Regions from separate parts of the Phyllobacterium sp. TAF24 genome, predicted to be linked through region 1. Evidence: riboswitches for the same ligand, from Rfam matches in the RefSeq annotation. Region 1 holds a riboswitch; each other region holds the start of a gene.
The links. Region 1 has a riboswitch for cobalamin ahead of AB4Y96_RS04205 (ribonucleoside-diphosphate reductase subunit alpha). Riboswitches for the same ligand answer to the same signal wherever they lie in the genome.
Positions count from the first base shown of each region.

Region 2: another riboswitch for cobalamin. It lies ahead of cobU (bifunctional adenosylcobinamide kinase/adenosylcobinamide-phosphate guanylyltransferase); the one in region 1 lies ahead of AB4Y96_RS04205 (ribonucleoside-diphosphate reductase subunit alpha).
Region 3: another riboswitch for cobalamin. It lies ahead of AB4Y96_RS23365 (DUF1636 family protein); the one in region 1 lies ahead of AB4Y96_RS04205 (ribonucleoside-diphosphate reductase subunit alpha).

Region 1 covers NZ_JBFRDN010000003.1:150,636-155,499, reverse strand. Annotated here, with positions in the region: gene AB4Y96_RS04210 (ribonucleotide-diphosphate reductase subunit beta) at 1-115, opposite strand, end outside; gene AB4Y96_RS04205 (ribonucleoside-diphosphate reductase subunit alpha) at 168-3,047, opposite strand; cobalamin riboswitch at 3,152-3,378, opposite strand; gene AB4Y96_RS04200 (heme ABC transporter ATP-binding protein) at 3,429-4,220, opposite strand; gene AB4Y96_RS04195 (FecCD family ABC transporter permease) at 4,223-4,864, opposite strand, start outside.
Region 2 covers NZ_JBFRDN010000026.1:16,834-21,697, forward strand. Annotated here, with positions in the region: gene cobN (cobaltochelatase subunit CobN) at 1-436, opposite strand, end outside; gene cobW (cobalamin biosynthesis protein CobW) at 455-1,507, opposite strand; gene cobU (bifunctional adenosylcobinamide kinase/adenosylcobinamide-phosphate guanylyltransferase) at 1,512-2,036, opposite strand; cobalamin riboswitch at 2,195-2,428, opposite strand; gene AB4Y96_RS19765 (cobyric acid synthase) at 2,798-4,261, opposite strand; gene AB4Y96_RS19770 (isobutyryl-CoA dehydrogenase) at 4,392-4,864, shown strand, end outside.
Region 3 covers NZ_JBFRDN010000038.1:29,911-34,774, forward strand. Annotated here, with positions in the region: gene AB4Y96_RS23360 (transglutaminase family protein) at 1-1,518, opposite strand, end outside; cobalamin riboswitch at 1,659-1,871, shown strand; gene AB4Y96_RS23365 (DUF1636 family protein) at 1,976-2,332, shown strand; gene AB4Y96_RS23370 (ABC transporter ATP-binding protein) at 2,463-3,272, shown strand; gene AB4Y96_RS23375 (ABC transporter substrate-binding protein) at 3,272-4,219, shown strand; gene AB4Y96_RS23380 (FecCD family ABC transporter permease) at 4,265-4,864, shown strand, end outside.

The DNA.
Region 1 (4,864 bases):
GCACGATATCGCCAAGACCCGTGGCGTCGGTCGCAGGCGCCTGATCGGGCGCGAGAGCAGGATGGATAGCGCGGGCCGCATTGGCGGCAGCTTCGGTGTTGGTCCAGTCAAGCATGGTTGTCTCCTTCAATTCATTGCAAAGTGTGGTTTGGCAGGCGCATGAGCGCTTACTGGCAGGCTTCGCAGTCAGGATCGTTGATGGAACAGGCATTACCCGCCGGTTCCGAAAGAATGATGGGTTCAGCAATCGGCTTGGCGGCGACGGCATTCAGCTTGCCATCCGTGCCTTTCAGCGTGGATTTTTCCACGTGGGACGCCGAACGCGAGCGCAGGTAATAGGTGGTCTTCAAACCACTGTTCCAGGCGAGGCGATAAAGCTCGTCCAGTTTCTTGCCGCTTGGGTTGGCGATATAAAGATTGAGTGACTGCGCCTGATCAATCCATTTTTGCCTGCGTGAAGCTGCCGCGATCAGCCAGGCGCTGTCGATTTCAAAGGCGGTGGCAAAGAGCGCCTTGAGATCGTCAGGGATACGGTCAATCTCGCCGACCGAGCCATCGAAATATTTGAGATCCGAGATCATCACCTCGTCCCATAGCCCGCGTGCCTTCAGATCATGCACAAGCGCGGCATTCACAACGGTGAAATCACCGGACATGTTGGATTTGACGAAGAGGTTCTGATAGGCGGGCTCGATGGACTGGGCGACACCGCAGATGTTTGAGATCGTGGCAGTTGGTGCAATCGCCATGGTGTTGGAATTGCGCATGCCTGTCTTCTTCACCCGCTTGCGCAGGGCTTCCCAATCTAGGGTCGTGCTGCGATCCATGGAAAGCTTGGCACCGGCTGCTGTGCGGGCCTGATCGAGCAGTTCGATGGAGTCGATGGGGAGAATACCCTTTGACCAGAGCGAGCCGTTGAAACTTGGATAGCTGCCGCGTTCGCTGGCGAGGTCCACCGACGCGGAAATGGCGTGGTAGGAAATCGCTTCCATGCTCAGATCAGCGAAAGCCACGGCCTCATTGGATGCATAGGGAATGCGCAAGGCTTGCAGGGCATCCTGAAAACCCATCAGCCCAAGGCCAACGGGACGGTGACGTAGATTGGAATGGCGCGCTTCGGGAATGGTGTAGAAATTGATGTCGATCACATTGTCGAGCATCCGCATCGCTGTTGCGACCGTGCGGGCCAAACGTTCCAGACCAAGGCCCTGACTGCCAATGTGATTGGCAAGGTTGATGGAGCCGAGATTGCAGACCGCAACTTCGTCCTTGGATGTATTAAGCGTGATCTCCGTGCACAGGTTCGAAGAATGTACGACGCCGACATGGCCCTGCGGCGAGCGGATATTGCAAGGGTCCTTGAAAGTCACCCATGGATGGCCTGTTTCGAACAGCATGGTCAGGATACGGCGCCACAGGTCCAATGCCCTGATGGTGCGGAACACACGAATTTCACCGCGCGCAGCCTTGGCTTCATAGGCCTCATAGGCGGATTTGAATGCGGCGCCATAGAGATCGTGCAGATCAGGCGTCTCATCCGGCGAGAACAGGGTCCATTGCGCATCCGCTTCAACACGGCTCATGAACAGATCAGGCACCCAGTTGGCGGTGTTCATATCATGGGTGCGGCGGCGGTCATCGCCGGTATTCTTGCGCAGATCGAGAAATTCTTCGATGTCGACATGCCAAGTTTCGAGATAGGCGCAGACGGCACCCTTGCGCTTGCCACCCTGATTGACCGCGATGGCCGTGTCATTGGCGACTTTGAGGAATGGCACCACACCCTGACTTTCGCCATTGGTGCCTTTGATGTGGGCGCCAAGGCCGCGCACCGGCGTCCAGTCATTGCCAAGACCGCCTGAGTATTTCGCCAGCAGGGCATTGTCCTTCACGGCTTTGAAGATGCCGTCGAGATCATCGGCGACGGTGGTCAGGAAACAGGAGGATAGCTGCGGGCGCAAGGTGCCCGAGTTGAACAATGTTGGCGTGGACGCCATGAAGTCGAAGGACGACAACAGATTGTAGAATTCGATGGCGCGCGCTTCGCGGTCGATCTCGCGGATCGCAAGTCCCATGGCAACGCGCATCAGGAACGCTTGCGGCAATTCAAACCGGATGCCGCGTGTCTGCTGGAGATAGCGATCATAAAGCGTCTGCAAGCCGAGATACTGGAATTGCAGGTCGCGTTCCGGTTTCAAGGCAGCGGCAATCTTCTTGAGATCGAAACGAGCCAGTTCCGGGTCGAGCAGTTCGGCTTCAATGCCAGCTTTTACATAGGCCGGAAAATAATCTGCATAACGTTCCGCCATTTCATGCTGGGTTGCCTGCTCGGCCCGGCCAAAGACAAAGCTCAATGCTTCACGGCGCAGCTTGTCGAGGAGCAGACGGGCGGTAACGAAGGAGTAATTCGGCTCGGTTTCAACCAGCGTGCGCGCTGCCAGAATAGGCGCAAGCGACAGCTCATCGAGCGTGATGCCGTCGTAAAGATTGCGCTGGGTCTCGCTGAGAATGGGTGTGGCACTGACCCCTTCCAGACCTTCACAGGCTTCATTGATGATGCGGGCGAGACGAATGTCATCGAGCGGCGCTTTGGTGCCGTCGAGCAAGGTAACGCTGAACGATGGGCCTATTTCGGCCGCTGGCTCCGCCAGTTTGGCGCGTTCCCGCGTGCGCTCTTCCCGGTAGAGAACATAGGCGCGTGCAACCTTGTGGTTCTCGCTGCGCATAAGGGCAAGCTCAACCTGATCCTGCACATCCTCAATATGAAACAGACGGCCTTCGCTGCTGCGGCGCTTCAATGTTGTCACGATGTCTGAGGTCAGACCTTCAACCACATCATGCACACGGCGCGAGCCAGCGGCGATATTGCCCTCAACCGCGAGGAAAGCCTTGGTCAAGGCGACTGTGATTTTCAGGGGATCAAACGGTGTCACCGAACCATTGCGGCGGATGACGCGGTAGCCGGGTTCTGTCGAGGATGATGGCTTTTCGCCAGCGCGAACAGGTGCGTGACCATCGGTACGGGTGGTTTCAAGAGAAAGAGACATGTGCTTATACCCCAAATGTTGGGGGCAAAGGTCGAGCGCACGCGTGCAAAGAACAGGTCAGAAACTGACCATTGCAAGCGACACACCGGGACACCCCGCCCGTGGACGTTCATCATGTTAGGGCAGGTCTCCTGGCTCACAGGTCGGCGCTGGTGTCGGCCTTCCCGAAGCGATTGCACCTTAAGGGTGCGGCTTCAGTGGCATTATCGACAACAACTCGCTGTTTACAGTTGCGGGGGCAGCGCCGGCATCAATGTCAACGACACCTCACCGGCTTCCCTCTTAGCTCCCGGTCTTGCGACTCGGCAGAACCATAACATCTATATTTAGTATCAAATCGCCATCTGCAGTCAATAGGTAGATGGCGATATCTTCGCTAACTCAGAGGATCGCAGATTGAGGCAAAACAAATGGTACGGATTTGCCGGGCAGACCGCCCACTTTGAGCGCACATTCATAAACACGCAAGATGCGGTCATCCGTCAAGACTTGCGTCGGTGTTCCCACAGTATCAGCATGGCCCTCATGCATAACCACAATACGGTCGGCAAACATGGATGTGAGGTTGAGATCATGCAGAATTGCAATGACGCCGCCACCACGATCAGCAAAATCGCGGGCAATCTGCATGATAATGAGCTGGTGTTTGATATCGAGGCTGGAAACCGGCTCATCGAGGAAGAGGAAGCGAGGCTGGCCATCAAGCACCGGTTGCCAGACTTGGCAGAGAACCCGCGCCAGTTGCACCCGCTGTTGTTCGCCGCCGGAGAGTTCCTGATAAAAACGCCCACCAAAGCCTGCAAGGTCGACCCGTTCGAGTGCTTCATCCGGCAGGGTATCCACGGCATGACGCGCCGCGCCGGAGCGGCCGCTGGTCATTCCGAGCTTGACGATTTCCCGCACGGTGAACGGGAAAGACAGCGAGGTGGATTGCGGCAGGATCGCCCGCATAGCCGCCATCTGCCAGAGTTTCAACTGGCTGATCAGGGTGCCATTGATGCTGATTGTGCCCTCATAGGGCAGATCACCGGAGAGAGCACGCATCAATGTCGTTTTCCCCGAACCATTGGGGCCGACGATAACGGTGAACTCACCTGCCCCTGCATCAAAGGATACGTCTTCGACAATCTTGCTTCGGCCAAGCGACACGGAGACATTGGAAACGCGGATCATGGTCATAGGTCCAGAATGCCGCGACGACGCAGCAATATCCATAGGAAGAAGGGAGCGCCAACGGCAGCAGTGACAATGCCGATGGGCAGTTCTGATGGGGCAACGATTGTGCGGCTCACTGCATCGGCAATCAGCAGCAAGCTTGCGCCAAGCAGCGCAGCGGCTGGCAGCAGGTAACGATGATCCGGACCGATTACGAGGCGCAGAAGATGTGGGACAACAACGCCGACAAAGCCGATACCACCGCTAACGGCAACTGATGCGCCTGTTGCCGCCGCAACTGTGACAATGGCAATGTGTTTGAAACGCTGGACGGGAATGCCGAGATGGCTGGCTGATGCCTCTCCCAATGCCAGACCATTGAGGCCACGGGCAAGGAAAGGTGAAATAACAAGTGCGAACGCAATCAACGGCCCTGACGCAAGAATCTTGATCCAGCTGGCACCGGCAAGCGAACCGAGGCTCCAGAATGTCAGGTCACGCAACTGCTTGTCATCGGCGACATAAACAAGAACCCCGATATAAGCAGCGGCCATGGCACCAAGTGCTATACCGGCGAGCAGCATCGTGGCGATGGACGTTTGCCCCCGCCGCGTTGCCACGCGGTATAGAACAAGGGTGAAGGCCAAGGCGCCGAAAAACGC
Region 2 (4,864 bases), on a different contig from region 1:
CTCCGCCTTCCAGCAGATAATGCCAGAGCGCATCGCGATCATGCCGGGCAATGGTTGAAAACCGGTCGAGCCCCGGATCGGGCTTGTCATCCCCCGGCAGCACCGCAAGCTGCACCTTGTGATTGACGGCGCAGGCATGCAGGGCTTCCAGACCATAAGGCCAATAGCTTTCGCCGCCGATAACCCTGACCACGATCAACTTCGCATGGCGTGCCGTCCGCTCCACATAGGCGTCGACGGACATCGGGTGCGACAGGCTCATCATATTGGCAAGACGCAGCGACACCGTGCCATCGCCCTGCCGCCGCGCGGAGGCAAGGCTCGCGAGTTCCGTATCAGCGGCAGAAAGAAACAACACATCTCCCGGCGTCTGGCCAAGGTCGATAGCCTCGGTCCCTTCGGCAATAGTGCCTTTCTGGGCAAGCAGGAGATGCATTCAGTTTTCCAGCCTCAGTTAAACGGCCGCAGCAGTGACAGCGGATGTAATGGCATCATTGTCGATATCATGCAGACCGATAACGACGAGACGCGTCTGGCGCTCTTCGCCCGGATTCCACGCACGGTCAAAGTAATGCTCGATGCGTGTACCGACAGCCTGCACCACCAGACGCATGGGCTTGCCGGGAACATCGGCAAAACCTTTCAGGCGCAGAATGTCGTGATCGGCAATAACGGTCTTCAGCTTTTCAACAAAGCTCTTTGGTTCCGCAACCGGGCCAAGACCAACGACAAAGCTCTCAAACTCATCGTGGTCATGCTCTTCACCCGCCTCATGTTCCATTTCATGGTGCGATTTGCGGTTGGCAATGTCCTGTTCAGTGCCAACGCCAAGCCCCAGCAGCAGCTCATTGCTGAGCTTGCCAAAACTGGCCGAAACCATGTTYAGCGAGCGCGACGAACGGCTCTGTACATCGCTGCGCACGCCGTCAAGCTGCTTGTCACTGATGAGGTCCGTCTTGTTGAGCACAATCAGGTCGGCAGCGCGAATCTGGTCTTCGAACAGTTCTTCCAACGGGCTGTCATGATCAAGCGCTTCATCCTGAATGCGCTGGGCATCAACCTTGTCATGATCATCGGCAAACCGGCCTTCCGATACGGCAGAGGCGTCGATGACGGTGACAACACCGTCAACCGTCACCTGTGTCTTGATCTCCGGCCAATTGAACGCTGCAACCAGAGGCTGCGGCAAAGCGAGACCCGATGTTTCAATGACGATATGATCAAAGCGATCAGGACGATCGAGCAATTTGGTCATGGTCGGGATGAAATCATCCGCCACGGTGCAGCAGATGCAGCCATTGTTCAGTTCGATCACGTCTTCATCGCGACATGCTTCAATACCGCAGCCCTTGAGCAGACCGCCATCGACACCCAGATCGCCGAACTCATTGATGATAAGCGCAATGCGCTTGCCATTGGCGTTCTCAAGCAGATTGCGGATCATCGTGGTTTTTCCCGAACCGAGAAAACCGGTGATGACTGTTGCTGGAATCTTCTGACCCTGCATATTCCTATCCCTTCATTGTGAGCGGCAGCCCGGCTGCCACGAAATAGACTGTTGCCGCAGCTTGCGCCACGGCCTGATGGAGACGTCCGGCATGGTCGCGAAAATCGCGCGCCATGCGGTTCTCCGGAACGATGCCGAGACCCACTTCGTTCGAAACCAGAACAATCGAACCCGGAAGTTTCGGCAGCGCTTCGACAAGCTGCCGCGTCTCGGCGGTGATGTTGCGCTCATCCATCATCAGATTGGTGAGCCAGAGCGTCAGGCAATCGACAAGAACCGCCTTGCCCTCGCCAGCCACCCCTTGCACGGTATCCAGCAGATCAAGCGGCTCTTCTATGGTGCGCCATAGTGGACCGCGCTGCTTTTTGTGCAGGTCAATGCGTATAGACATTTCCTCATCCCACGCCCTGCCCGTTGCGACATAGATCGCATCAAGGCCCGACGCCTTGATCAGGCCTTCGGCAAAGCTGGATTTGCCCGAGCGGGCACCGCCGAGAATGAAAGTCACACCGGAATTGAGTTGAGGCATCGCCGCTATTGCAACCGCAACGATCCATCCATCAAAGGGAATGCGGGCGGGAAAACAAGCGAATGCGTCATATGAGCAGCCATAACAACCTCCGTGCTGGGCCTGAAGAGACATTACTCTTCAATTCTTGGGCAGGATTACCCTTAAGTGCTTCCTGGAAAAACACTCTATGACTGGCAGGTCTCCTGGCTCACGGGTCGTCGAAGCAATGCCGCCTTCCCGGTTTCCCAGTGGCTGCCCTCTGCATATGCGTCAGGCTTTGCATTGATCCTCGCCGCTCTACAGTCGCGGGGTCGGCTGCGGTGGGACCGCCCTTCAGGGTACGGCCGTCGCATTCCCTTTTGATCCCTTGGCCTTCGACCAATATGGGAACCAATCATGGGTTGGACGTTATTCATCCCCCACGAGAAATGTCAATTGAATGTGTGTTGTTTGGTAAGGGAGTGGTGGGGGTGTGGTTTGTGGTTCGACAAGCTCACCATGAGGGACAGGGGTGATGCAAGGGAGTTTTATTTTGCCATGTTGCGGAGCTTGACTCCCTGCACGCTCCTCACTCCCTCATGGTGAGCTTGTCGAACCACGAACCGGCGGCGTTCACCCCCCTCTGCCCTTGTCGGGCATCTCCCCCACAAGGGGGGAGATCACATTGACATTAACGCCTTTGCACAACCGGAAGTGTTGCAGATTGTGCAAGATGGTTTTGAAGGCTGATCTGAGATGTCCGACAGGACAGAGGGGGGTGCCTATGCGGCGGATAAACATCAATATCTGCCTGCAGCATATGCAAGCAACGCATCGATATCAATCAGCTCTTCCAACTGCCCCGCAATACTATCCAACGCGGCATCCACGCCAGCCCGATAGTCAAACTCGTCAGCAGCGATACCCATCGACCCCAACAGCGCCGCACGAAACTGATCCGCGCCGAAAAGCCCGTGCAGATAGGTGCCGAACACCTTGCCGTCCTTGGATATCGCTCCGTCATTCACACCATTGATACGGGCAACGGGATTGGAACAATCAGGGCCCGTCGTCCGGCCCAGATGAATTTCATAACCACTCAGCGGCAGATCGAACTGCAGCGAATGCGCATCGACATTGCGCACGGTTTTCTCGGGTTCCATCACCGTATCGATATCGAGATGCCCGAGCCCTTGGGTTTCCGTCACGCTGCCCTCGATGCCATCGGGGTCGCGTACCGTGCGCCCGAGCATCTGGAAACCGCCACAAATGCCGATGATATGACCGCCGCGCCGCCGGTGCAGGTCGAGATCCCTGTCCCAGCCATTTTCGCGAAACCGCAGCAAATCGCTGATTGTGGATTTTGAACCGGGAATAATCACCAGCCCGGCATCGGACGGCAGCCGCTCGCCGCTGCGCACCATCACCACATCCACCTGCGGCTCGGCCATCAGCGGATCGAGATCGTCAAAATTGGCGATGCGATCAAGCACCGGCACCGCGACCTTGAGCGCCCGGCCCTCGCCTTTCACCAGACGTTCCAGCACAACCGAATCTTCCGCCGGCAACCGCGCCGCATCCTTCAGCCACGGCACGACGCCGAAAGAAGGCCAGCCGGTGAACTCAGTGATGGCTTTCAACCCGTCATCAAACAGCGAGACATCACCGCGAAACTTGTTGATGAGATAGCCGATGATCATATCTCGGTCTTCCGGTTGCAGGATCGCATGGGTCCCGACGATGGAAGCAATCACCCCGCCCCGGTCGATATCACCCACCAGCAGGACAGGCACATTGGCGCGGGTGGCAAAGCCCATATTGGCGATATCACCTGCCCTGAGGTTAATTTCCGCTGGCGAACCCGCCCCCTCGACGATCACAAGATCAGCGCCCTCACATACAATATCCCATGATGCCATAACAGCATCGAGCAGCTGCGCCTTGAACTTCTGATAGTCACGCCCTTTGGCCTGTCCCCAGACTTTGCCCTGCACGATGATCTGGCTGCCGGTTTCCGATTGCGGTTTCAAAAGCACGGGATTCATATGCACCGATGAGGGCACACCACAGGCGACGGCCTGCAACCATTGCGCCCGGCCAATCTCGCCGCCATCATCACTGACAGCGGCATTATTCGACATATTCTGCGGTTTGAATGGCCGAACTTTTAATCCACGATTGCGCGCAAGCCGGCAAAGTCCGGCCACCAGGACGGATTTCCCAACATCTGACCCTGTTCCCTGCAACATGATTGCGTGTGTCATGGGCTTTGAGTAGCGGATATGTCTTTCTCTTCCTAGCCCCCGTCAAAACGCATCTCTGTCGTTGCGCGGCCCTGCGCTTGGGATAAACTGCGGCCAAGAGGAATACAGGGAGGTTATCATGGATGCGCTCGTGGATACGGCGTCCAGCCAGTTCGAACTCAATGAGGATCAGCTGGCAATTCAGGACATGGCCCGCGCCTTTGCGGCGGACCGCGTTGCACCCAACGCGCTTGCCTGGGACCGCGACAAGCACTTTCCAGCGGATGTAATCCGGGAAACCGGCCCGCTCGGCATGGGCGGCATCTATGTGAAGGAAGAGTTTGGCGGGTCTGGGCTGAAACGGCTCGATGCAGTGCTGATCTTCGAAGCGCTATCAGCCGCCTGCCCGGCTTTTTCGGCCTTCATCTCGATCCACAACATGGCGACATGGATGATCGATCTCTACGGCAATGACGAACAGCGCCAACGCTTTGTGCCGCATTTGACCTCAATGGAGTGGCTGGCGAGCTATTGCCTGACCGAACCGAATTCCGGCTCGGATGCCGCCGCACTTAAAACCCGCGCGGTGCGCGATGGCGACCATTATGTGCTGAACGGTGCAAA
Region 3 (4,864 bases), on a different contig from region 1:
AGCAAGGCTGTTCCAGCGCTGCACCGGCAGCACAAAACCGCTTGGCTCGGTGAGGCCACGTTCAAAAACCCGGGCGATACGGCTGCGTTCTTCCGGGTCTTTCAGCTTGGAATTGGAGGGATCGACATTATCAGGCAGATTGCCTTCCTTGACGATCCATTCAGCCGGGTCTTCATAGGCAGGCGCCACCATTTCCTGTTCAACGCCAAGCTCATCCGCCAGCGCCAGCAGGAGCTTTCCGGCATCATCAGGCTTTATATCGGCCGTGCTGTTCTCAGGCGCAATCAGGTCAGGATTGACCCAGATCGGCTTACCGTCCTTGCGCCAGTAGAGCGAGAACGTCCAGCGCGGCAGGCTTTCGCCGGGATACCATTTGCCCTGCCCGTAATGCAGGAAGCCGCCGGGCGCAAAGCGCTCGCGCAGCCGCCGGATAAGCTTGTCGGCCTTTTCCCGCTTGGTGGGGCCGACCGCATCGGTGTTCCATTCGCCTGACTCAAAATCATCGATGGAGACGAATGTCGGCTCGCCGCCCATGGTCAGCCGCACATCGCGCTCTTTGAGGATAGCATCCACCTGTTCGCCAAGGGCATCGAGCGCGTTCCATGATTCATCCGAAAACGGCTTGGTAATGCGCGGATGTTCGGAAACCCTGTCAACGCGCATATCAAAGCCGAATTCCACATTGGCAAATTCCGCCATACCTGAAATCGGCGCGGCGTTGCGATAATGCGGAGTGGCAGCCAGCGGCACATGGCTTTCGCCGGTCAAAAGGCCGGATGTCGGATCAAGGCCGATCCATCCAGCACCGGGCAGATAGACCTCGCACCAGGCATGCAGATCGGTAAAGTCCTTGTCCGTCCCGGCAGGACCATCAATGGCAACGAGATCAGGCTTCAACTGAATGAGATAGCCGGAGACAAACCGCGCGGCGAGCCCAAGATTGCGCAGCACTTGCACCAGCAGCCAGCTTGAATCGCGGCACGACCCGGAGCGCAGGCCAAGCGTCGCCTCCGGCTCCTGCACGCCGGTTTCCATGCGGATGACATAGCCGACTTCCCGCTGGATGCGCGCGTTGAGATCGACGACGAAATTCACCGTATTGGTCGGGCTGCGATCAATCGTTGCGAGGAAATTCGAGACCAGCGGCCCCATCGATTCCGGCTTCATATAGATCGACAGATCGTCGCTGATTTCCTGTGGATAGCTGAAAGGCCACGTCTCCGCGACAGGCTCCACAAAGAAATCGAACGGATTGTAGACTGTCATATCGGCGATGAGATCGACCTCGATCTTCAATTCCGTCACCGGCTCGGGGAAAACGAAGCGGGCAAGGAAATTGCCGTAGGGGTCCTGTTGCAGATTGACGAAGTGGTTGGCTGGACTGACCTTCAGGGAATGGCTGAGAACTTTGGTTCGCGAATGCGGCGCTGGCTGGAGCCGGATGATTTGCGGCCCGAGCATGATGGGCCGGTCATACTTGTAGTGCGTCAGGTGGTAGACTGCTGCGTGAATTGCCATGTCGCCTCAAAAGCTACGATTCCACAAATACTCCCAGCACTCTACCGAGTTGTCAGCCAATTGAAATCTTTCATTTGCCAAAAATTTTGGCAGCGTTAAAAATTGCCGCATAAACGTGCTTGCAACAGCAGGGCTGGCCGCATAGCATCCGCGCCGATGGTTTCTCCGGCAAGACAACGCCGGAGATGAAAAGGGAACACGGTGAGGCGTACCCAAAAGGGACCGAGACCGTGGCTGCCCCCGCAACTGTAAGCGGTGAGCGATGCCTGACATGCCACTGGTTGAAAGACCGGGAAGGCAAGGCAAAGCTGAGACCCGCGAGCCAGGAGACCTGCCATCACACTTGAAATTCGAACCGGACGGGGTGTGCCGGGAGCGATGCGATGTCTCTCCCGCATTGTCGCGATGGTGCATTGGCTGCGTTCCCCAACCCCTGTCTTTGAGGCAGCGGACAGGCATGAGCACGCCCACCCACCAGATTATTGTCTGCACCCTGTGCAAGTCAGCCGATGACCAGTCACGGCCGGGGCAGGACCTTGTCGACAGGCTTGCGGCGGAACTTGATGGCAATCCCGCCTATGAGGTGCGCGGCGTTGGCTGCATGGCGGGCTGCGGACATCCCTGCACCGTCGCGTTTCGATCCCCCGACAAGGCGCAATATCTCTTTGGCGATATCTGTCCCGACGCCAACTTTGCCGACCTCATCGATTTTGCCCGGATGTATCACGGGCTTGATGACGGCTGGTCCAAAGCATCACAGCGCCCGGCAGGCCTTTACGACAAGACACTCGCACGCATTCCCGCACATCTATGACACGGCAGGCATTGACCAATGTTATAACATTACTATACGACAATAATGCGCCTGATATGGCACGACAGAGTTTACCGATTTGGGACCCAGCACCATGTGTTTTGCCTGCAGTCACGGACATCATCAGCCCATGAGCGAGATTGTCATGCGCGCCGACGATGTGACATTTCGCACGTCCGGCCAGACACTTGTGGACGAAACCTCGCTCGATATCGAACGAGGTTCGCGCCTTGCCATTATCGGCCCGAATGGTGCTGGAAAATCCACACTGCTGCGCATGCTGGCGGGGCTGCTGCGCCCCTCCTCCGGCAGTGTTTACATCGAAGGCACCCCTATTGAACGGTTGAAGCCCAGAGAAAGGGCAAGGCGCTTCGCCTTTGTCGGTCAGACCGATGCGCCTGACCATCAGTTGCTGGTGGAGGATTATGTCTCGCTTGGGCGTATTCCGCATATGGGCGCTCTGACCAAGGCCGGAGATCGCGATATCGTGGCGGAAGCGCTGCTGCGTGCCAAGGTTGCCCAGTTTTCCCGCCGCCCCATAGGTTCGCTCTCCGGCGGTGAAAGGCAGCGCGTGCAACTGGCCCGCGCCATTGCCCAGCAGCCTGATATTCTGTTTCTGGACGAACCCACCAATCATCTCGATCCGAAAGCACGCAGCGAATTGCTGGCGCTTGTCGCCGGACTGGATGTGACTGTCATCGCGGTGCTGCATGACCTGCCGCTTGTCGCGCCCTTCGCCACCCATGTCGCCGTCATGCACAGCGCACAGCTGGTTGCCATTGGCACGCCTGATGAAACCCTGACGCCGCGCATTGTCAGCGATGTCTTTGATCTCGACGTATTGCGCCTGCGCCATCCCTCGCAGGATCGCGACCTCATGGTGTTCGAAGCACCGGAACCAACAACAACAATACAATCTGCTCAGCTACGGAGAATTTGATGAAAAGAATGCTGCTCGCCCTCACCTTATCGGTGCTCTCAGCGCCCGCTTGGGCGTTTCCTGTCACCGTCGACAGCTGCGGCAAGCCGCTGACCTTTGATGCCGCTCCCAAGCGCGCGGTCATTCAGGACATCAATATGAGCGAGATGGCTTTCGCCCTGCATTTGCAGCCGTCAATAGTTGGCGTTTCGGGCATTACCGGCTGGTACAAGCTGGATGACGCCTTCAAAAAGCAGCAGGGGTCCATCCCGGAACTTGCGCCCAAATATCCGACGCTGGAAAATCTCGTCGCCGTTGAGCCGGACTTTTTCTTTGCGGGCTGGAACTATGGCATGAAGCCCGGCGGTGAAGTCACGCCTGACACGCTCGCGCCGCATGGCATCAAGACGCTGGAGCTGACTGAAAGCTGCATTCATCTCGACAAGAACCGGCCAGCCGCCTCCATGGACCTGCTCTATGGCGACATGGAAAAGCTCGGCAAGATTTTCGGCAAGGAAGATGATGCAAACGAGCTGGTCAGCGGCTGGAAGGCCGAGCTTGCCGACCTGAAGGCCAAGATCGGCGACAAGAGCGGCACCCGTGTGTTCCTCTATGATTCCGGCGAGGACAAGCCGTTCACCGCAGGCAAATTCGCCATTCCGACGGCGATGATCAGCGAAGCCGGTGGCAGCAATATCATGGCCGATCTCGACACAAGCTGGGGCACCACCTCGTGGGAAACCGTGGCCACACGCAATCCTGAGTTTCTCGTTCTCCTCGATTATCAGGATGATGCGGGCTACCAGAAACTGCTCGACTTCCTCAAATCGCATCCGGCGATGAAGGAAACCGACGCGGTGAAAAACAATCGCTTCGTCGCCCTGCGCTATGCGGAACTGACGCCCGGCCCCGCCAATATCGAGGCGATCGTCAAGATGGCCAAGGCGATGCACCCGGAAGCATTCTGAGTGCTTCCGTCTATCCGTCAGCATCTGATGCTTATCGTGGGGGTGATGGCCATTTTGGCCCTCGCCCTCATCTCCATTGCCTATGGGGCAACGGTTATCCCGCTCGGTGACGTGCTGCGCGCGCTTGCCCATGCCGCCGGTCTCTCCGACACTGCTGTTCAGGGTCCCGTTGGCAAGATCATTGTCGAACTGCGCCTGCCGCGGGTGATCCTTGCCATTTGCGTTGGCGCCGGGCTCGGCATCATCGGCGCGCTGCTGCAAACCGTCACCCGCAATGATCTTGCGGATCCGTTTCTCTTCGGCCTTTCCAATGGCGCTGCGGCGGGAGCCGTGTCAGTCATCACCATCATCGGCGACCGGTTCGGCATCTGGACCCTGCCGATTGCAGCGTTCAGCGGTGGCATGCTGGCGGCGATTGTTGTTTTGATGCTGGTGCGGCGCGTGCAGGGACAGGGACCGGAGCGGCTGATTCTGGCGGGGCTTGCCGTCTCATTCCTCTTTGCTGCGCTGACCAACTATATGGTGTTTGCCGGTGACCAGCGCGCCGCCCATTCGGTGATGTTCTGGACACTTGGCGGCCTCGGCCTTGCCCGCTGGGAAAACCTGCCTTTGGCGCTTGTCGGCCTTGCGGCGATCCTCATCTAC